DNA from 3 places in the Citrobacter amalonaticus genome. Region 3 is predicted to be linked to each of the others. Evidence: predicted binding sites of a transcription regulator. Region 3 holds the regulator's gene; each other region holds the start of a gene.
The links. Region 3 encodes PurR, which represses purine synthesis genes. Its sites were predicted from a motif close to CANGCAAACGTTTGCNTG; they were not measured.
Positions count from the first base shown of each region.

Region 1: a site for PurR is predicted at 2,651-2,668, ahead of purH (bifunctional phosphoribosylaminoimidazolecarboxamide formyltransferase/IMP cyclohydrolase). Genes of this name have one in related genera too.
Region 2: a site for PurR is predicted at 3,362-3,379, ahead of pyrC (dihydroorotase). Genes of this name have one in related genera too.

Region 1 covers NZ_CP014015.2:1,520,744-1,528,050, reverse strand. Annotated here, with positions in the region: gene purD (phosphoribosylamine--glycine ligase) at 1-943, opposite strand, end outside; gene purH (bifunctional phosphoribosylaminoimidazolecarboxamide formyltransferase/IMP cyclohydrolase) at 955-2,544, opposite strand; rRNA gene AL479_RS07315 (16S ribosomal RNA) at 3,170-4,711, shown strand; tRNA gene AL479_RS07310 (tRNA-Glu) at 4,798-4,873, shown strand; rRNA gene AL479_RS07305 (23S ribosomal RNA) at 5,071-7,307, shown strand, end outside.
Region 2 covers NZ_CP014015.2:3,882,611-3,889,917, reverse strand. Annotated here, with positions in the region: gene rimJ (ribosomal protein S5-alanine N-acetyltransferase) at 1-422, opposite strand, end outside; gene mdtH (multidrug efflux MFS transporter MdtH) at 715-1,923, shown strand; gene grxB (glutaredoxin 2) at 1,987-2,634, shown strand; gene AL479_RS18725 (lipoprotein) at 2,765-3,325, shown strand; gene pyrC (dihydroorotase) at 3,428-4,474, shown strand; gene dinI (DNA damage-inducible protein I) at 4,551-4,796, shown strand; gene bssS (biofilm formation regulator BssS) at 5,131-5,385, shown strand; gene solA (N-methyl-L-tryptophan oxidase) at 5,501-6,622, shown strand; gene AL479_RS18700 (YceO family protein) at 6,669-6,782, shown strand; gene AL479_RS18695 (cytochrome b) at 7,044-7,307, shown strand, end outside.
Region 3 covers NZ_CP014015.2:4,174,292-4,181,598, forward strand. Annotated here, with positions in the region: gene mdtK (MdtK family multidrug efflux MATE transporter) at 1-866, opposite strand, end outside; gene AL479_RS20295 (riboflavin synthase) at 1,085-1,726, shown strand; gene cfa (cyclopropane fatty acyl phospholipid synthase) at 1,768-2,916, opposite strand; gene punC (purine nucleoside transporter PunC) at 3,208-4,413, opposite strand; gene punR (DNA-binding transcriptional activator PunR) at 4,525-5,457, shown strand; gene purR (HTH-type transcriptional repressor PurR) at 5,454-6,479, opposite strand; gene AL479_RS20320 (YnhF family membrane protein) at 6,773-6,862, shown strand; gene AL479_RS20330 (MFS transporter) at 7,031-7,307, shown strand, end outside.

The DNA.
Region 1 (7,307 bases), 2.3 Mb from region 3:
AGGCAGCAAGGCAAAGCTCGACCAGATCGGATTTCATGCGCAGCATGATGGGCTGCGTTTCCGGATCGCCAAAACGGCAGTTAAATTCGATCACCTTCGGGTTGCCCTGCTTGTCGATCATCAGACCGGCATACAGGAAACCGGTATAGGTGTTACCTTCTGCCGCCATGCCTTTGACGGTTGGCCAGATGATGCGTTCCATCGTGCGCTGGTGGACGTCATCCGTCACCACCGGTGCCGGAGAATAGGCGCCCATCCCGCCGGTGTTCAGGCCGGTATCACCATCGCCTACGCGCTTATGATCCTGGCTGGTCGCCATCGGCAAGATGTGCTCGCCGTCGACCATTACAATAAAGCTGGCTTCTTCGCCGTCGAGGAACTCTTCAATTACGATGCGATGACCCGCGTCGCCAAACGCATTGCCAGCCAGCATGTCATGTACGGCGGCTTCGGCTTCTTCCAGCGTCATTGCAACAATCACACCCTTACCGGCAGCCAGACCGTCAGCCTTGATGACGATCGGCGCGCCTTTCTCACGCAGATAAGCGAGGGCCGGTTCGATCTCCGTAAAGTTCTGATATTCGGCTGTCGGGATCTGGTGACGCGCAAGGAAATCCTTGGTGAACGCTTTGGAACCTTCCAGTTGTGCCGCGCCTGCGGTTGGGCCGAAGATTTTCAGGCCCGCCGCACGGAAGGTATCGACTACACCTTTCACCAGCGGCGCTTCCGGGCCGACGATCGTCAGGTCGATCTTTTCACTCAGGGCAAAGTTCAGCAGCGCCGGAATATCGGTTGCGCCGATCGCGACGTTTTGCAGCGTCGGTTCCAGCGCGGTACCAGCGTTACCCGGTGCAACAAATACGGTTGCCACTGTTGGTGACTGAGCGGCTTTCCACGCCAGAGCGTGCTCGCGCCCGCCGTTTCCGATAACTAATACTTTCATGTCTCGCTCCATTAATGGCGGAAGTGGCGCATGTCGGTGAAGATCATCGCAATGCCGTGTTCGTCAGCAGCGGCAATGACTTCATCATCACGGATGGAACCGCCAGGCTGGATCACACAGCTCACACCAACAGCGGCAGCAGCATCAATACCATCGCGGAACGGGAAGAAGGCATCGGAAGCCATGGCGGAACCTTTCACTTCCAGACCTTCATCCGCGGCTTTGATCCCGGCAATTTTGGCGGAGTAAACGCGGCTCATCTGGCCTGCGCCAATACCGATAGTCATGTTCTCTTTGGCGTAAACAATGGCGTTGGATTTTACGAACTTCGCGACTTTCCAGCAGAACAGCGCGTCACGCAGTTCCTGTTCGGTCGGCTGGCGCTTCGTCACCACGCGCAGCTCACCGGCAGTGACCATACCCAGATCGCGGTCCTGAACCAGCAAACCGCCGTTAACACGTTTGAAATCCAGACCCGGCACGCGATCAGCCCACTGACCGCAGGTCAGGACGCGCACGTTCTGCTTAGCGGCGGTGATTTTCAGCGCCTCTTCGGTCGCAGATGGGGCGATGATCACTTCAACAAACTGACGGGAGATGATGGCCTGCGCTGTTTCAGCATCCAGTTCGCGGTTAAAGGCGATGATGCCGCCGAAGGCGGAGGTCGGGTCCGTTTTATACGCGCGATCGTAAGCATCCAGAATCGAGGTGCTGACCGCGACGCCGCAGGGGTTAGCGTGCTTGACGATCACACAGGCCGGCTCGCTGAACGCTTTCACACACTCCAGCGCCGCGTCGGTATCGGCGATGTTGTTATAGGAAAGCGCTTTGCCCTGGACCTGTTGAGCGGTCGCAACGGAGGCTTCTTGTACATTCTCTTCTATATAGAAGGCAGCCTGCTGGTGGCTGTTCTCGCCGTAGCGCATATCCTGCTTCTTAATGAAGTTCAGGTTCAGCGTCCGCGGGAAGCGACCCGCGGCATCTTTGCTTTCACCGTGATAGGCCGGAACCATGCTGCCAAAATAGTTGGCAATCATACTGTCGTAGGCGGCGGTGTGTTCGAAGGCTTTAATCGCGAGATCGAAACGGGTGTCGAGGGTCAGAGAACCGTCGTTGGCATCCATCTCATTAATAATGGCGTTGTAGTCGCTGCTCTTTACTACGATAGCGACATCTTTATGGTTCTTTGCGGCAGAGCGGACCATCGTCGGCCCGCCGATGTCGATGTTCTCTACGGCATCTTCCAGTGAGCAGCCTTCGCGGGCAACGGTCTGGGCGAACGGATAAAGGTTAACAACTACCATGTCGATGGGGGCGATGCCGTGCTGTTCCATAATCCCGTCATCCTGGCCGCGACGACCGAGAATGCCGCCGTGTACTTTAGGATGCAGGGTCTTCACGCGTCCATCCATCATTTCCGGGAAACCGGTGTAATCGGAAACTTCGGTCACCGGCAGACCTTTTTCTGCTAACAGACGGGCAGTGCCCCCTGTCGACAGCAGATCCACACCACGTGCGGAAAGTGCCTGGGCGAATTCGACGATACCGGCTTTGTCAGAAACACTGAGCAGAGCGCGGCGGACTGGACGACGTTGTTGCATGGTAAATCCCCTGGATTTGACGATAACAGAGAGCGTTAGCTGAATTTTTCGTGAAAAACTTAGCTAACGCCCCTTACGGGGCATACTTGTTTTGCGGGGGCATTGTAACGAAAACGTTTGCGCAACGCTCGCGAATTTTTCTTTTTCGATTCTGGTACTGATTTTCTCTCTCTATCGATCGTTAACGGCAGGGAAGATCCGCTCAATGATCCCGACGATTGTGGATAAGTCTGTGTGTAAAAGGGTATAAGGCGGGGTTTTGCTGGGGAATGCAGCAGTCAGTCATTTTTCTGCAACTTTTCTATTGCGGATGCTCGGGAACTCCCTATAATGCGCCTCCATCGACACGGCGGATGTGAATCACTTCACACAAACAGCCGGTTCGGTTGAAGAGAAAAATCCTGAAAATCAGGGTTGACTCTGAAAGAGGAAAGCGTAATATACGCCACCTCGCGACAGAGCGCTAAAGCGCGTCGCAACTGCTCTTTAACAATTTATCAGACAATCTGTGTGGGCACTCAGAGTGACATGGATTCTTAACGTCGCAAGACGAAAAATGAATACCAAGTCTCAAAGAGTGAACACGTAATTCATTACGAAGTTTAATTCTACGAGCATCAAACTTAAATTGAAGAGTTTGATCATGGCTCAGATTGAACGCTGGCGGCAGGCCTAACACATGCAAGTCGAACGGTAACAGGAAGCAGCTTGCTGCTTTGCTGACGAGTGGCGGACGGGTGAGTAATGTCTGGGAAACTGCCCGATGGAGGGGGATAACTACTGGAAACGGTAGCTAATACCGCATAACGTCGCAAGACCAAAGAGGGGGACCTTCGGGCCTCTTGCCATCGGATGTGCCCAGATGGGATTAGCTTGTTGGTGAGGTAACGGCTCACCAAGGCGACGATCCCTAGCTGGTCTGAGAGGATGACCAGCCACACTGGAACTGAGACACGGTCCAGACTCCTACGGGAGGCAGCAGTGGGGAATATTGCACAATGGGCGCAAGCCTGATGCAGCCATGCCGCGTGTATGAAGAAGGCCTTCGGGTTGTAAAGTACTTTCAGCGGGGAGGAAGGTGTTGTGGTTAATAACCGCAACAATTGACGTTACCCGCAGAAGAAGCACCGGCTAACTCCGTGCCAGCAGCCGCGGTAATACGGAGGGTGCAAGCGTTAATCGGAATTACTGGGCGTAAAGCGCACGCAGGCGGTCTGTCAAGTCGGATGTGAAATCCCCGGGCTCAACCTGGGAACTGCATTCGAAACTGGCAGGCTTGAGTCTCGTAGAGGGGGGTAGAATTCCAGGTGTAGCGGTGAAATGCGTAGAGATCTGGAGGAATACCGGTGGCGAAGGCGGCCCCCTGGACGAAGACTGACGCTCAGGTGCGAAAGCGTGGGGAGCAAACAGGATTAGATACCCTGGTAGTCCACGCCGTAAACGATGTCTATTTGGAGGTTGTGCCCTTGAGGCGTGGCTTCCGGAGCTAACGCGTTAAATAGACCGCCTGGGGAGTACGGCCGCAAGGTTAAAACTCAAATGAATTGACGGGGGCCCGCACAAGCGGTGGAGCATGTGGTTTAATTCGATGCAACGCGAAGAACCTTACCTGGTCTTGACATCCACAGAAGTTTTCAGAGATGAGAACGTGCCTTCGGGAACTGTGAGACAGGTGCTGCATGGCTGTCGTCAGCTCGTGTTGTGAAATGTTGGGTTAAGTCCCGCAACGAGCGCAACCCTTATCCTTTGTTGCCAGCGGTCCGGCCGGGAACTCAAAGGAGACTGCCAGTGATAAACTGGAGGAAGGTGGGGATGACGTCAAGTCATCATGGCCCTTACGACCAGGGCTACACACGTGCTACAATGGCATATACAAAGAGAAGCGACCTCGCGAGAGCAAGCGGACCTCATAAAGTATGTCGTAGTCCGGATTGGAGTCTGCAACTCGACTCCATGAAGTCGGAATCGCTAGTAATCGTGGATCAGAATGCCACGGTGAATACGTTCCCGGGCCTTGTACACACCGCCCGTCACACCATGGGAGTGGGTTGCAAAAGAAGTAGGTAGCTTAACCTTCGGGAGGGCGCTTACCACTTTGTGATTCATGACTGGGGTGAAGTCGTAACAAGGTAACCGTAGGGGAACCTGCGGTTGGATCACCTCCTTACCTTAAAGAACCTGCCTTTGCAGTGCCCACACAGATTGTCTGATGAAAAGTGAATAGCAAGGCGTCTTGCCGAAGCAGACTTCAGTGTCCCCTTCGTCTAGAGGCCCAGGACACCGCCCTTTCACGGCGGTAACAGGGGTTCGAATCCCCTAGGGGACGCCACTTGCTGGTTTGTGTGAGTGAAAGTCGCCGGCCCCTGTATCTCAAAACTGACTCAGCGAGTCATGTTTGAGATATTTGCTCTTTAAAAATCTGGATCAAGCTGAAAATTGAAACGACACATCTTTATTGGTGTGTTCGAGTCTCTCAAATTTTCGCAATCACGATGATGAATCGAAAGAAACATCTTCGGGTTGTGAGGTTAAGCGACTAAGCGTACACGGTGGATGCCCTGGCAGTCAGAGGCGATGAAGGACGTGCTAATCTGCGAAAAGCGCCGGTAAGGTGATATGAACCGTTATAACCGGCGATGTCCGAATGGGGAAACCCAGTGCAATTCGTTGCACTATCGTTAACTGAATACATAGGTTAACGAGGCGAACCGGGGGAACTGAAACATCTAAGTACCCCGAGGAAAAGAAATCAACCGAGATTCCCCCAGTAGCGGCGAGCGAACGGGGAGCAGCCCAGAGCCTGAATCAGCATGTGTGGTAGTGGAACGGTCTGGAAAGGCCGGCGATACAGGGTGACAGCCCCGTACACAAAACCGCATGTGTTGTGAGCTCGATGAGTAGGGCGGGACACGTGGTATCCTGTCTGAATATGGGGGGACCATCCTCCAAGGCTAAATACTCCTGACTGACCGATAGTGAACCAGTACCGTGAGGGAAAGGCGAAAAGAACCCCGGCGAGGGGAGTGAAAAAGAACCTGAAACCGTGTACGTACAAGCAGTGGGAGCCTCTTTATGGGGTGACTGCGTACCTTTTGTATAATGGGTCAGCGACTTATATTCTGTAGCAAGGTTAACCGAATAGGGGAGCCGAAGGGAAACCGAGTCTTAACTGGGCGTTAAGTTGCAGGGTATAGACCCGAAACCCGGTGATCTAGCCATGGGCAGGTTGAAGGTTGGGTAACACTAACTGGAGGACCGAACCGACTAATGTTGAAAAATTAGCGGATGACTTGTGGCTGGGGGTGAAAGGCCAATCAAACCGGGAGATAGCTGGTTCTCCCCGAAAGCTATTTAGGTAGCGCCTCGTGAATTCATCTCCGGGGGTAGAGCACTGTTTCGGCTAGGGGGTCATCCCGACTTACCAACCCGATGCAAACTGCGAATACCGGAGAATGTTATCACGGGAGACACACGGCGGGTGCTAACGTCCGTCGTGAAGAGGGAAACAACCCAGACCGCCAGCTAAGGTCCCAAAGTCATGGTTAAGTGGGAAACGATGTGGGAAGGCTCAGACAGCCAGGATGTTGGCTTAGAAGCAGCCATCATTTAAAGAAAGCGTAATAGCTCACTGGTCGAGTCGGCCTGCGCGGAAGATGTAACGGGGCTAAACCATGCACCGAAGCTGCGGCAGCGACACTATGTGTTGTTGGGTAGGGGAGCGTTCTGTAAGCCTGTGAAGGTGTGCTGTGAGGCATGCTGGAGGTATCAGAAGTGCGAATGCTGACATAAGTAACGATAAAGCGGGTGAAAAGCCCGCTCGCCGGAAGACCAAGGGTTCCTGTCCAACGTTAATCGGGGCAGGGTGAGTCGACCCCTAAGGCGAGGCCGAAAGGCGTAGTCGATGGGAAACAGGTTAATATTCCTGTACCAGGTGTTACTGCGAAGGGGGGACGGAGAAGGCTATGTTGGCCGGGCGACGGTTGTCCCGGTTTAAGCGTGTAGGTGTGTGTTCCAGGTAAATCCGGTTCACTTTAACACTGAGGCGTGATGACGAGGCACTACGGTGCTGAAGCAACAAATGCCCTGCTTCCAGGAAAAGCCTCTAAGCATCAGGTAACATCAGATCGTACCCCAAACCGACACAGGTGGTCAGGTAGAGAATACCAAGGCGCTTGAGAGAACTCGGGTGAAGGAACTAGGCAAAATGGTGCCGTAACTTCGGGAGAAGGCACGCTGATAGGTAGGTGAAGCGACTTGCTCGTGGAGCTGAAATCAGTCGAAGATACCAGCTGGCTGCAACTGTTTATTAAAAACACAGCACTGTGCAAACACGAAAGTGGACGTATACGGTGTGACGCCTGCCCGGTGCCGGAAGGTTAATTGATGGGGTTATCCTCGCGGAGAAGCTCTTGATCGAAGCCCCGGTAAACGGCGGCCGTAACTATAACGGTCCTAAGGTAGCGAAATTCCTTGTCGGGTAAGTTCCGACCTGCACGAATGGCGTAATGATGGCCAGGCTGTCTCCACCCGAGACTCAGTGAAATTGAACTCGCTGTGAAGATGCAGTGTACCCGCGGCAAGACGGAAAGACCCCGTGAACCTTTACTATAGCTTGACACTGAACACTGGTCCTTGATGTGTAGGATAGGTGGGAGGCTTTGAAGCGCGGACGCCAGTTCGTGTGGAGCCAACCTTGAAATACCACCCTTTAATGGCTGGTGTTCTAACGTGGACCCGTAATCCGGGTTGCGGACAGTGTCTGG
Region 2 (7,307 bases), 290 kb from region 3:
ATGCGATGAATATGTTGCGTGCGTTGCATATAACGAATTGCGGCGGTCAGTGCTTCAAACATCAGTCCCTGCCCCTGCCATTTCTGCGCAATGGAATAACCCAGATAGCAGGCATGGAAAGACCCCCGCACCACGTTAGAAAAATTCGCTACCCCGATGACCTCCTTTTCATCAGGATCCAGCAACGCAAAGTAATAGGCGGAACCTTGCTTATGAAATTCGGCAATCATGCTCAGCCGCGCCTGCCAGCCGGAGGGATAGCAGTGGCTTTCATCACGAATTGGTTCCCAGGGTTTTAAGAAATGACGATTTTCCGCGTAATAATCTGCCAGACGCCAGGCATCACGCTCATGCACTAAACGCACGACCAGGCGGTCGGTGGTTAAGCGCACTTTTGGCACGTTACTGCGATAGCCAAACATATTTATTCCTACTCCTTCCCGAATCGCCGTTACACCCTGATTGACTTACTATACCTGTGCAAAACCACCCTGTGAAAAGTGCAATTTGCCATTTTTTGAATTATTCCGCCATTTTGATGAAAACTCTCTATCAAGATGGACTTTTGATAAAAAAATATTGTCCCGGCGAGGGTGGGCAAAAAGACAGCGAAGCCGCAGAATAGGAGGTACTTCGCTTTATATACTCTCAATCATTCGAATGCCGCAAATTCCGCGCAACCCGAAGAGTGACGAGTGTTTCCCGGGAGGGGAAATGTCGCGTGTCTCGCAGGCCAGGAACCTGGGTAAAACTTTCCTGCTCATCGATAATATGCTGGTCGTGTTGGGCTTCTTCGTCGTATTCCCGCTGATCTCAATTCGTTTCGTCGATCAAATGGGTTGGGCCGCCGTGATGGTTGGCATCGCCCTTGGCCTGCGTCAGCTGATTCAACAGGGGCTGGGAATTTTTGGCGGCGCGGTTGCCGACCGCTTTGGCGCGAAACCGATGATCGTCACCGGCATGCTGATGCGCGCCGCCGGGTTTGCCACCATGGGCATCGCCCATGAACCCTGGCTTTTGTGGTTCTCCTGTTTCCTTTCCGGTCTCGGCGGCACGCTGTTCGATCCGCCGCGCTCGGCGCTGGTGGTGAAGCTGATTCGCCCGCATCAGCGGGGGCGCTTCTTCTCAATATTGATGATGCAGGACAGCGCAGGGGCCGTTATCGGTGCGCTGTTAGGCAGTTGGCTGTTGCAGTATGACTTCCGTCTGGTTTGCGCGACCGGAGCAATATTGTTCGTGCTTTGCGCCGCCTTTAACGCCTGGCTGCTGCCTGCGTGGAAACTCTCTACTGTGCGTATTCCGGTACGGGAAGGAATGAGCCGGGTGCTCAGTGATAAACGCTTTGTCACCTATGTGCTAACGCTTGCGGGCTATTACATGCTGGCGGTCCAGGTCATGCTGATGCTGCCAATTATGGTCAATGACATTGCCGGTTCACCTTCCGCGGTGAAATGGATGTATGCCATTGAGGCTTGCCTTTCTCTGACGCTGCTCTACCCCATTGCACGCTGGAGCGAGAAACGGTTTCGTCTTGAGCATCGCCTGATGGCGGGCCTGCTGCTGATGTCACTGAGCATGTTACCCGTGGGGCTGGTGAGTGACTTACAGCAGTTGTTCACGCTGATTTGCACCTTCTATATCGGTTCGATTATCGCCGAACCTGCCCGTGAAACCCTCAGCGCCTCGCTGTCGGATGCCCGTGCGCGCGGCAGCTATATGGGCTTTAGCCGTCTGGGGTTAGCCATAGGCGGAGCTATCGGGTATATCGGCGGCGGCTGGCTGTTTGATATGGGGAAACTGCTCCAGCAGCCCGAGTTACCCTGGATGATGCTGGGGATCATTGGCTTCATCACCTTCCTGGCGCTGGGCTGGCAGTTCAGTCATAAACGCACACCGCGCGGCATGCTGGAACCCGGCGCCTGATTTGATACCTGCGCATCTCTCCTCCATACTGAAAGGGAACTGACAGTCAAATGGAGGAGAAACGTGAAGCTTTATATTTACGATCACTGCCCTTTCTGCATCAAAGCCCGCATGATTTTTGGCCTCAAAAACATCCCCGTCGAACTGAATGTCCTGGCCAACGACGATGACGAAACCCCAACCCGAATGATTGGCCAGAAAATGGTGCCCATTCTGCAAAAAGACGACAGCCGCTATCTACCGGAAAGCATGGACATCGTCCATTACGTCGATAAGCTGGATGGCAAACCGCTGCTCACCGGCAAGAAGAACCCTGCCATTGACGAGTGGCTGCGCAAAGTGAACAGCTACGCCAATCACCTGTTGCTGCCGCGTTTTGCAAAATCTGCATTTGATGAGTTTTCCACCCCTTCGGCACGCAAGTATTTTACTGAGAAGAAAGAGGCGATGATTGGTAGTTTTGCCGACCATCTTGCCCATTCCGCTGGCCTGACCAAAAAAATCAGTGATGATTTGCGCGCACTGGATAAGCTCATTGTGCAACCCAATGGCGTGAACGGTGAGCTTTCCGAAGACGACATCCAGTTATTCCCCCTGCTGCGTAATCTGACGCTGGTGGCCGGTATCCACTGGCCGACACGCGTTGCTGACTATCGCGACAATATGGCGAAACAGACGCAGATCAATCTGTTATCATCAATGGCGATTTAACGTTTACCGGCGGTGGCTGAACCATACCGGCTGCCGCTTTTTTCAGTTTTTTCTACTGGCGAAGTTCGTGCTGGTGACACATGCTGCGTTATGTCAGGATTATGACGACCGCATCGTGTAGAGGAACCCCATGAAGAAGATTTTTTTTGCTGCCGCGTTGATTGTTGGCGGCCTGTTGACCGGCTGTAATCAGCTCACACAGTACACCGTAAGCGAACATGAAATAAATCAGGCGCTCGAAAAGCGCAACAACTTTGCCAAAGATATCGGACTTCCGGGCGTTGCCGATGCGCATATCGTACTCAACAATCTCTCCAGTCAGATTGGGCGCGAAGAGCCGAACAAAGTGACGCTGACCGGCGATGCAAAACTGGATATGAATTCGCTGTTTGGCAGTCAGAAAGCAACCATTAAGCTAAAACTGAAAGCCCTGCCCGTCTTCAATAAAGAAAAAGGGGCCATCTTCCTGCAGGAAATGGAAGTCGTGGACGCCACCGTGACGCCGGAAAAAATGCAGTCGGTGCTGCAAACCCTGATGCCTTATCTGAATCAGTCACTGCGCAATTACTTTAACCAGCAGCCAGCGTATGTCCTGCGCGAAGACAGCAGCAAAGGCGAAGCGCTGGCGAAAAAATACGCCAAAGGCATTGAGGTGAAACCGGGCGAAATCATCATCCCGTTCACTGATTAAACGACAAAGGCGCTGCGGCGCCTTTTTTTACGTGCAAACGAAAACGTTTCCCCTTATCCTTTGTTTCCGGCAAAAATGACATCCCCCAGCCGGAGCATATTGATGACAGCACCTTCCCAGGTTTTAAAGATCCGCCGCCCAGATGACTGGCACCTTCACCTTCGCGACGGCGAAATGCTGAAAACGGTTGTGCCGTACACCAGCGATGTTTATGCACGTGCGATTGTGATGCCCAACCTGGCGCCGCCGATCACCACGGTAGATGCGGCAATTGCCTACCGCCAGCGCATCCTTGATGCGGTCCCTGCCGGACAGACCTTCACGCCGCTGATGACCTGCTATTTAACGGACACGCTGGATCCCGCTGAACTGGAACGCGGCTTTCGCGAAGGCGTGTTCACCGCAGCCAAACTCTACCCGGCGAATGCCACGACCAACTCCAGCCACGGCGTCACCTCCATTGATGCGATCATGCCAGTACTTGAGCGCATGGAAAAACTCGGGATGCCGCTGCTGGTGCATGGCGAAGTCACCCACGCCGATATCGATATTTTTGACCGGGAAGCGCGTTTTATTGAGACAGTGATGGAGCCTCTGCGCCAGCGCCTGCCTGCGCTGAAAGTGGTCTTTGAGCACATCACCACCAAAGATGCGGCGGAGTATGTCCGTGACGGCAACGAATTACTGGCCGCGACGATTACACCGCAGCACTTGATGTTTAACCGTAATCACATGCTGGTTGGCGGCATTCGCCCACACCTCTACTGCCTGCCAATTCTGAAACGCAATGTTCACCAGCAAGCCTTGCGTGAACTGGTTGCCAGCGGCTTTGAGCGCGCCTTCCTTGGCACCGATTCGGCCCCGCACGCTCGTCATCGTAAGGAATCGAGCTGTGGCTGCGCGGGATGCTTCAACGCGCCAACGGCACTGGCCAGTTATGCAAGCGTATTTGAAGAGATGAATGCCCTGGCGCACTTTGAAGCGTTTTGTTCACTGAACGGTCCGCGATTCTACGGCCTGGAGGTCAATGACACCTTCATTGAACTGGTACGTGAAGAGCAGCAAGTACCAGAGAGCATCGCGTTGACCGACGATACGCTGGTGCCGTTCCTCGGGGGCGAAACGGTACGCTGGACGATTAAAAAGTAAAAAAAAACGATGCCGCCTGTTGTAACCTGGCCAGGATGACTGTATAAATAACCAGTATATTCAACAGGGGGCCATTATGCGTATTGAAGTCACCATTGCTAAAACTTCACCTTTACCTGCCGGAGCTATTGACGCCCTGGCAGGTGAACTCTCCCGTCGTATTACTCACCACTTTCCCGATAATGACGGTAACGTGACCGTTCGTTATGCCGCTGCAAATAATTTGTCCGTGATTGGCGCGACGAAAGAAGATAAAGAACGGATCAGCGAAATTCTCCAGGAAACCTGGGAAAGCGCTGACGACTGGTTCATTAAAGAATAAAAATGCTATGCCGTAGTCTCTTTTGCCGGGTCGCCCCGGCTTTTTTCTCTCATCGTTAAGACAACTGTTTTGCGGCATCATTTAATAATTCCCTGTTGCCTTCAGAATTGATTATATTTTCACCAGTCACTCAAGATTATTGCACAACATACTTAAAAAGAGTGAACAAGATGGTGATTAATTACTCACAAATTCTTAATTTGCAGAAATTTATGCTCCCCCCTCTTTAAAATCTCAGTGAATACCCTTATTTATTGATATACTGAAGTTGCTTCAGATAAAAACGCATTGAACCTCGAAAACCGTTGTCTTGTAACACGAATTAGGGGGCATGATGGAAAAGAATAATGAAGTCATTCAGACTCATCCGCTTGTGGGATGGGACATCAGCACCGTAGATAGCTATGACGCGCTGATGCTGCGTTTGCACTACCAGACTCCAAATCGTCCCGAACCCGATGGTACAGAAGTCGGTCAAACGCTCTGGTTAACCACCGATGTTGCCAGACAATTTATTTCGATATTAGAAGCCGGCATTGCCAAAATCGAATCCGGCGATTACCAGGTAAACGAATACCGTCGGCATTAACGAGACGGACATTCTCACTTAAAAAGGCACCTTCGGGGTGCCTTTGCTATTTCTGGGTTGTATTACGCATTTCACTTATTTACTCTGCATCAAACGCGACAGCAGAGAGAAACCGATGAAATACGACTTAATCATTATAGGCAGCGGGTCCGTTGGGGCAGCCGCAGGTTATTATGCCACTCGCGCCGGGTTAAACGTTCTGATGACCGACGCGCATATGCCGCCACACCAACAGGGTAGTCATCACGGCGACACCCGGTTGATCCGCCACGCATATGGCGAAGGTGAAAAATACGTTCCGCTGGTGCTGCGCGCGCAGGCGCTATGGGACGAACTCTCCACTCAAAATGAAGAGCCGATTTTCGTCCGCTCCGGCGTCATCAATCTTGGCCCCGCCGATTCGCCCTTCCTGGCAAACGTCGCGCGCAGCGCAAAACAGTGGCAACTGAACGTTGAGCAACTGGATGCCGCCGCCATCATGGCGCGCTGGCCTGAAATCCGCGTACCTGCAGACTACACCGGCCTGTTCGAAGCGGATTCCGGTTTTTTACGCAGTGAACTGGCGATCAAAACCTGGATCCGTCTGGCAGAACAAGCAGGATGCGCTCAGCTCTTCAACTGCCCGGTCACAGCCATTCACCATGATGATGACGGCGGAGTAACGGTGGAAACCGCTGACGGCGAGTACAGCGCGAAGAAAGCGCTGGTGAGCGCCGGTACCTGGGTTCAGGCTTTGATCCCCGACCTCCCCATCCAGCCGGTACGAAAAGTATTTGCCTGGTATCAGGCCGATGGCCGCTATAGCATCAAGAATAAGTTTCCTGCCTTCACCGGTGAACTGCCCAATGGCGATCAATATTACGGCTTCCCGGCGGAGAACGACGAACTGAAAATCGGTAAGCACAACGGCGGGCAACTTATCCACGCCGAAGCCGATCGCAAACCGTTTGCCAGTATCGCCAGCGATGGGTCTGAAGCATTCCCGTTCCTGCGTAATGTCCTTCCGGGGATCGGCTGCTGTCTGCACGGTGCGGCCTGCACCTACGACAACTCACCGGATGAAGACTTTATCATCGACACGCTGCCCGGCCATGACAACACGCTGATCGTGACCGGGCTGAGTGGTCACGGCTTTAAATTTGCCTCGGTGTTGGGTGAAATTGCCGCTGACTTTGCCCAGGAAAAGCCATCCGCCTTTGACCTGACGCCATTCAGGCTTTCCCGATTTACGGCATAATCATCAAATGGCCTCGTAATGAGGCCTTTTTAATGGTGATTAAAATATGCGTCGTCTGTTTCTTTATCTGGTCAACAATATTCGCGAGCATTTTATGCTCTACGTTATTTTGTGGTCGCTACTGGCTATTCTTGATGTTATTTACATCCTGTTTTACTGAGCCCTCAGCATTGACAAATACTGACAAAAACTGAAGGTTATCTAATTTTTGTTTTGATTTTTTGAATAACAAAACCAATCCCCCACCCCAACAAACAGTCACGAATCGGTCATTTCTGACGAATCCATTGAATCAAAATCCATACTAAATGCAAAATTATTGAATCAACGTTAAATATCTCTCCCGATGTTATTTTTTAGTTGCATTTATGTCTCTGTCGGGCCATTTTCATTCAATCCTGAAATATGAAATGGAATTTTTATGCAATTTTCAAATACCCCTCAACGATATGGTTTTATTTCCGCCATGCTTCACTGGCTAACTGCGTTGGTGGTCTACGGTATGTTTGCTCTCGGTCTCTGGATGGTGACGTTGAGCTATTATGACGGCTGGTATCACCAGGGGCCGGAATTGCACAAGAGCATCGGGATCCTGCTGATGATGGGCCTGGTCGTGCGGGTCATCTGGCGTCTGCTCTCTCCACCGCCGAAAGCACTGAAGAGCTATTCGGCCCTGACCCGCGCT
Region 3 (7,307 bases):
ATCGGCAATACAAACATCAGCGAACTGAAGTTCAGGGCGATCTGGTGACCGGCGACATCGACAATGCCCAGTGGCGAAACCAGCAGCGCCACGACGGCGAACAGCGTGACTTCAAAAAACAGCGCCAGCGCAATCGGCAGGCCGAGCTGCACCAGACGTTTCATCACGACGTTATCAGGTTTACTGAAGCGCTGTTGATTACGGATATCGCGCATTGAACGCGCATGCTTCACGTACCAGAGCATCGCGCAGAACATCACCCAATAGACTGCTGCGGTTGCCACGCCGCAGCCGACACCGCCGAGTTCAGGCATGCCGAAGTGGCCGTAAATAAAGATATAGTTCACCGGGATGTTGACCAGCAGGCCGAGAAAGCCCATCACCATGCCAGGTTTAGTTTTCGCCAGACCCTCGCACTGATTACGCGCGACCTGAAAGAACAGATAACCCGGCGCGCCCCATAATAATGCGCGCAGGTAGCCGACGGCCTTATCCGCCAGGGCCGGATCAATATTGTGCATCGCGTGGATGATATAGCCCGCGTTCCACAGCACAACCATAATCAGCACTGAGACGAAACCTGCCAGCCAGAAGCCCTGGCGCACCTGATGTGCAATGCGATCACGGCGTCCGGAACCATTAAGCTGAGCAATCACCGGGGTCAGCGCCAGCAGCAACCCGTGGCCGAACAGAATGGCGGGCAGCCAGATGGAGGTCCCAATGGCGACGGCCGCCATGTCGGTGGCGCTGTAACCCCCCGCCATCACGGTATCGACGAACCCCATTGCGGTTTGGGCGATTTGCGCAAGAATCACCGGTATTGCCAGAGCCAATAACTGACGCGCTTCACTGATATACTTCTGCACGTGTACACCTATCATTTTGTTTTTATTTGAGAGACTAAAAAAGCCGCCACGGGTGGCAGCAAGAAGAAGATGTAAGGGGAAATTTCAGTCTATTGTAGCGATGAATGCTAATTTCACCAGTGAAAAAACAGGTCAAGGGGCACTTCACTGGCAACCTGATTTTCCAACTGCTATTGTGGCAGGCAGAAATGGCTTAACTGAATTCAGGAGTTGCAGGTATGTTTACAGGTATTGTGCAGGGCACCGCAAAACTGGTGTCGATCGATGAAAAACCAAATTTTCGCACCCATGTCGTGGAATTACCTGAATACATGCTGGACGCGCTGGAAACGGGCGCATCGGTGGCGCATAACGGCTGCTGCCTGACCGTCACCGAAATTAACGGCAATCGCATCAGCTTTGATCTGATGAAAGAAACGCTGCGGATCACCAATCTGGGCGATCTGAAAGTGGGTGACCTGCTGAACGTCGAGCGTGCGGCAAAATTCAGCGATGAGATTGGCGGACATCTGATGTCCGGTCACATCATGACCACCGCGGAAGTGTCAAAGATTTTAACCTCCGAGAATAACCGTCAGATCTGGTTTAAAGTCCAGGATCCGACGCTAATGAAATATATCCTCTACAAAGGTTTTATTGGGATTGATGGGATCAGCCTGACCGTTGGTGAAGTCACCGCGACGCGTTTTTGCGTGCATCTCATTCCGGAAACACTGGAACGCACAACGCTGGGTAAGAAAAAACTGGGCGCGCGCGTCAATATCGAAATCGATCCGCAAACGCAGGCGGTGGTGGATACGGTAGAACGAGTGCTGGCTGCGCGTGAAGCGGCGGTGGCGAAAACCACCAGCGAAGCGTAAAACCCTCCAGCCCCCGCGAGACGGCGGGGGCATGAGGAGGTTTAGCGGGCTACGCGCAGGCCGTCTTCAACGCCGCGTGAGAATACCACCTGCCAGAGCTGAATATCGCGGGCGCGAAACGCGCCGGCGCAGGCGTTCAGGTAGTAGCTGAACATCCGTTTAAAACGTTCGGAATAGTTATCGGCAATTTCAGGCCAGGCAGCGAGAAAACGCTCGTACCATGCCATCAGCGTCTTGTCGTAATCCGCGCCGAAGTTATGCCAGTCTTCCATCACAAAGTGCGCTTCGCTGGCGTTGGCTATCTGACGCACTGACGGGAGGCAACCATTCGGGAAGATATACTTATTGATCCACGGGTCGACATTATTGTCGGTTTTTTTCGAACCGATGGTATGTAATAAGAACAGCCCTTCGGGTTTCAGATTGCGATCAACCACCTCGAAATAGGTCGGGTAATTTTTAGGACCGACGTGCTCAAACATGCCTACCGAGACAATGCGGTCAAACTGATCGTGCAAATCACGATAATCCTGCAACAGAATCGACACATCCAGCCCGGCACAGCGGGCCCGCGCCATTTTCTGCTGCTCGGCGGAAATCGTCACGCCAACCACGCTGACGCCGTAATTCGTCGCCATATAGTGTGATAAACCACCCCAGCCGCAGCCAATATCCAGCACACGCATACCGGGTTGCAGCTGCAATTTCTCGCAGATTAACCGCAATTTGGCCTGCTGCGCCGTCTCCAGAGTCTCCGCGTCTTTCCAGTACGCGCAGGAATATTGCATATACGGGTCGAGCATACGGCTGAACAGATCGTTACCGAGGTCGTAATGCTCTTTACCGACGATCCACGCCCGCTTTTTACTTTGCAGATTGAACAGACGAGCGGCCGCGATGCGGAGGGTATCTTTGAAATGGTGCGGAAGTTGGTTTTCCAGTCCTGCGCGCAGGACTTTGCTAAAAAACTGGTCCAGCCGATCGCACTCCCACCAGCCATCCATATAACTCTCACCCAGACCGAGCGACCCCTCTTGTAACACGCGTTTGAAAAAATTGGGGTTTTTGACGCGTATGTCTGCGGGTGAAGAGCCGTTGATGGCGATGCCCGCGCGGCTTAATAATTCGTTAGTGATACGGTACCAGTCGTCATCCGGTACGCTGACTTCTTCTATACACGATGAACTCATAGTTTCTCCATCACTGGTCGGTGATCAGAACCTTAAAACAGCGTAGACGCTTTTTGGGCTTTGTGAGAAATCTCACGGAAACATTCCGCGAGTCTATTATCCGACGTAGAACAGAGGAAGGGAGGACCCCTTGCCGAAAAGGCCATCCATGGTGAACCGGGAACGCTCCGGTTCCCGTTAACACATAATAATTATCGTAATTTTAACAACCGAAATTTAGTATAGGCCTCAAAAAACGATGATACAACCAAAAATTGTTAGCCGACTAATTAACGGTGATTATGAGTGATATCAATGGGATTCGCTGTGGGCAATCCCGCGATTATCCTGCTGCTCACTGACGTTCGAAGGCTGCAGTTGCATCTTATAGCCCAGTCCAGCCAGAACAACCGTAGACAGCATTACGCTGGTCGTGGTCAACAGCGGTGTGCTGATAAGCCAGGAAACCACCAGGCTTGCCAGGAAGCACAGACCCAATTGCAGGGTATTTTGCAGGGCCGCGGCACGACCCGTCGCCTGCGGGAATGGACGCAGCGCCTGGGCTACCACAATCGGGTAGATCGCCCCGTTGGCAATCGCCATTACGCAGAAGGGGATCAGGATCTCTGCAAGCGTGATGTGATGGATGAAACTTGCCGCCCAGGTTGCCACCACGCTCAGCGCATAGATAACCAGCAGCCAGGGCAGGAGCTGTTGTCCCTGCCATTTTTGCAGCGCGGCGCGACAGCCGTAGCCGCCAATCAGAAACGCGATGGTTTGCGGTACGTAGCTCAGTCCAATTACCGCCGGGCTGTAGCCCATTTCACTCAGAATAAACGGTGAACCGGTCAGCCACGCAAAGAAGCTGGCAGAACAGGCGGCGTAAATCAGGACGTTGCCGCGGTACGCTTTCGCGCGCAGCAGCGTGGTGAACGTCAGTTTGTCGTTGCTGTCATCGCGAGCCCGGGTGGTGGGCTTTAAAAACAGCGCGGGCAGCATCAGCAACAGTGTGATGAAAAACAGCGTGGCAAAGATCGCCTGCCAGGAAAGATGGGTCAGGATCCAACTGCCTAATAACGGTGCCAGTGCAGGGGACAGCCCAACCAGCGGCATGATGGTCGCGAAAATGCGGTTAATTTTATGCGAAGGATAGTAATCGGTGACCAGCGCCTGCCAGATGACGGTCGCTGCGCAGACCCCCACGGCCTGAATAAAACGCAGAACTAACAGGCCCGTTGCGCTCTCAACCCACAGCATACCCAGGCTGCCAAGAGCGAAGATAGACAGGCCCAGCAGCAGGATCGGTTTTCGACCGTAACGGTCCGAGAGCGGTCCCCACAGCAGTTGTGCGATGGCAAAGCCTGCTAAAAACAGACTCAGGCTGGCGCTGACGGCAGAGGCCGGTGTTTGCAGGTCAGATTGAATGGCGGCAAATGCGGGCAAATACATGTCGGTTGCCAGAAAACCCAACACGCTGAGCCCTGCCAGCCAGACTAAAAACCCTTTTCCTGGTTGCATAGTTGTTCTCTAATTTTGATTAATCACACTGGCGCAGAGTGTAGGGAGTGAATTTCGGCTTGTGAAACGGTAATATTTGTTTATTGCATTCAAAAATTTTGTAGGCAGATTATGTGGTCAGAATATGCGCTGGAAGTCGTCGATGCCGTGGCGCGCAACGGGAGTTTTAGTTCTGCGGCCCAGGAGTTGCACCGGGTGCCTTCGGCGGTCAGCTACACGGTTCGCCAACTGGAAGAGTGGCTGGCCGTCCCGCTTTTTGAACGTCGCCATCGTGATGTAGTGTTAACCCCGGCGGGCGCCTGGTTTTTGAAAGAAGGCCGCTCTGTCATCAAAAAAATGCAGATCACGCGCCAGCAGTGTCAGCAGATCGCCAACGGCTGGCGTGGGCAACTTCCCATCGCGGTGGACAATATCGTGCGACCGGAACGCACGCGGCAATTGATCGTCGATTTCTACCGCCACTTTGATGACGTGGAGCTACTGGTCTTTCAAGAGGTGTTTAATGGCGTCTGGGACGCGCTGTCAGATGGCCGGGTCGAACTCGCCATCGGGGCAACCCAGGCGATCCCGGTGGGAGGACGATACACGTTCCGCGATATGGGTAAGCTGAGCTGGTGTTGCGTCGTTGCCAGTACGCATCCGCTGGCCGCTATGAGCGGGCCGTTAAGCGATGACACGTTGCGCAACTGGCCGTCGCTGGTGCTGGAAGATACGTCCCGCACTCTGCCGAAGCGCGTGACCTGGCTGCTGGACAACCAGAAGCGGGTGGTGGTGCCGGACTGGGATTCCTCCGCGACCTGTATTAGCGCCGGACTCTGTGTCGGCATGGTACCGACGCATTTCGCCAAGCCGTATCTTAACAAGGGGCAGTGGGTCGTGTTAAATCTGGAGAACCCGTTCCCGGATGCGGCCTGTTGCCTGACCTGGCAGCAGAATGATATGTCACCTGCGCTGATCTGGCTGCTGGATTATCTGGGAGACAGTGAAACGCTGAACAAAGAGTGGTTGCGGGAGCCAGATGAGACTCCCGCAGAAGAGGCTTAACGACGGTAGTCGCGGAACGGGCCATCCGCAACGGAGCGGCGCTCCACCAGGCGCGGGTGGACTTCAATAGACTGCGACTCTTCGCGTTTATTGACGATGCGGTCCAGCAACATATTAAAGGCCGTCTCACCCAGCGAATCTTTTGGCTGGTGGATAGTGGTCAACGCCGGCGTAAAGAAACGGGCGTTGCGCACGTTGTCGTAGCCTATCAGCGACACGTCCTGCGGGACGCGCAGACCCATCTCATCGGCGGCGCACAGGGCGCCCATCGCCATGATATCGCCGCCACAGAAGACCGCCGTCGGGCGATGCGCCTGCGACAGAATTTGCTGCATAGCGCGGTAGCCGGATTCCGGCTCGAAGTCGCCTTGTACAATCCAGTTTTCAGGCACTTTAATCAGCGCTTCATCCATCGCCTTCATAAAACCGGCCAGACGGCCTGCGCCAGTGTTACGCTCCATCAGTCCTGGGATCACGCCAATTTCGCGATGTCCGCGCTCAACGAGGTAACGGCCTGCCATATAACCGCCTTCAAAGGCGTTATCAATCACCGTATCGGTGAAGTCGGCTTTGGCTTCGCCCCAGTCCATCACCACCATCGGGATATGACGATATTCTTCCAGCATTGAGAGCAGGGGATCGGGGTATTCGGAACACATTACCAGCAGGCCATCAACGCGTTTTTGCGCCATCATGGACAGATAGGCACGCTGTTTTTCCAGGTTGTTCCAGACGTTACCGAGGATCAGGGTATAGCCCTTCTGGAAGCAGTTCTTCTCAACCGCTTCAATAATTTCGGCAAAATAGGGGGCTTCGCTGCTCGTCGCCAGCAAACCGATAGACTTGGTATGGTTGACTTTCAGGCTGCGGGCAACCGCGCTGGGGGAATAGTGCAATTCTTTGATTGCCGCCCACACTGCATTGCGTGTTTCTTCAGCGACGAAACGCGTTTTGTTAATTACGTGTGACACGGTTGTAGTGGAAACGTTTGCGCGCTTCGCTACATCTTTAATTGTTGCCATTAAATCTCACTCCAGACCCAACCTGAACATTAAATTACGCTAAGTAAACGTTTGCCTTTACTCATCCTGTGCCCAACATCAGGGCTGCGGCACGCCGGGAAACGACACGGAACGTCAGGAAGGGGTCAATGGCCGGTACGCTAATCAAGTAAGCGTCGAATTTTGTCTGATCTTTACGAAAAGGGGAAGTATTAAAAGCACATATCACTCTAAATCGTGGGAGATTTTTACACTCAAGTGTGTAAAAATGCGCTATATCACTTTTTGTGTGGGAATAAAAAGGAGAAAAGTTGATGAGCACCGATCTGAAATTTTCATTAGTGACCACGTTTATTGTTCTGGCTTTAATCGTTGCGGGCGGCCTGACGGCGGCACTGCACTGATCCCCCTCGGGGGAGTTCCTGCTCCCTCGAACCTCCTGTCATATTGTTATTGAATCTGCAAAAGTCTTTTGTATTTTTGTTAACTTCTCTTTTTTTGTGATTGATGTCATGCTTTTGACTCTTAGTTAAGCATCGCGCCCTGTCGCGAAGAGCCGGAGTCATCACTGCATGAAAATTAATTATCCGTTACTGGCGCTGGCCATCGGCGCGTTCGGCATCGGTACCACCGAATTCTCGCCAATGGGTCTGCTGCCCGTCATCGCGCGTGGCGTTGATGTGTCCATCCCTGCGGCAGGTATGCTGATTAGCGCTTATGCGGTAGGCGTGATGGTCGGCGCGCCGCTGATGACGCTGTTGCTGTCACATCGCGGACGCCGTAATGCGCTCATTTTTCTGATGGCTATTTTTACGCTCGGTAACGTGCTCTCGGCGATTTCGCCGGATT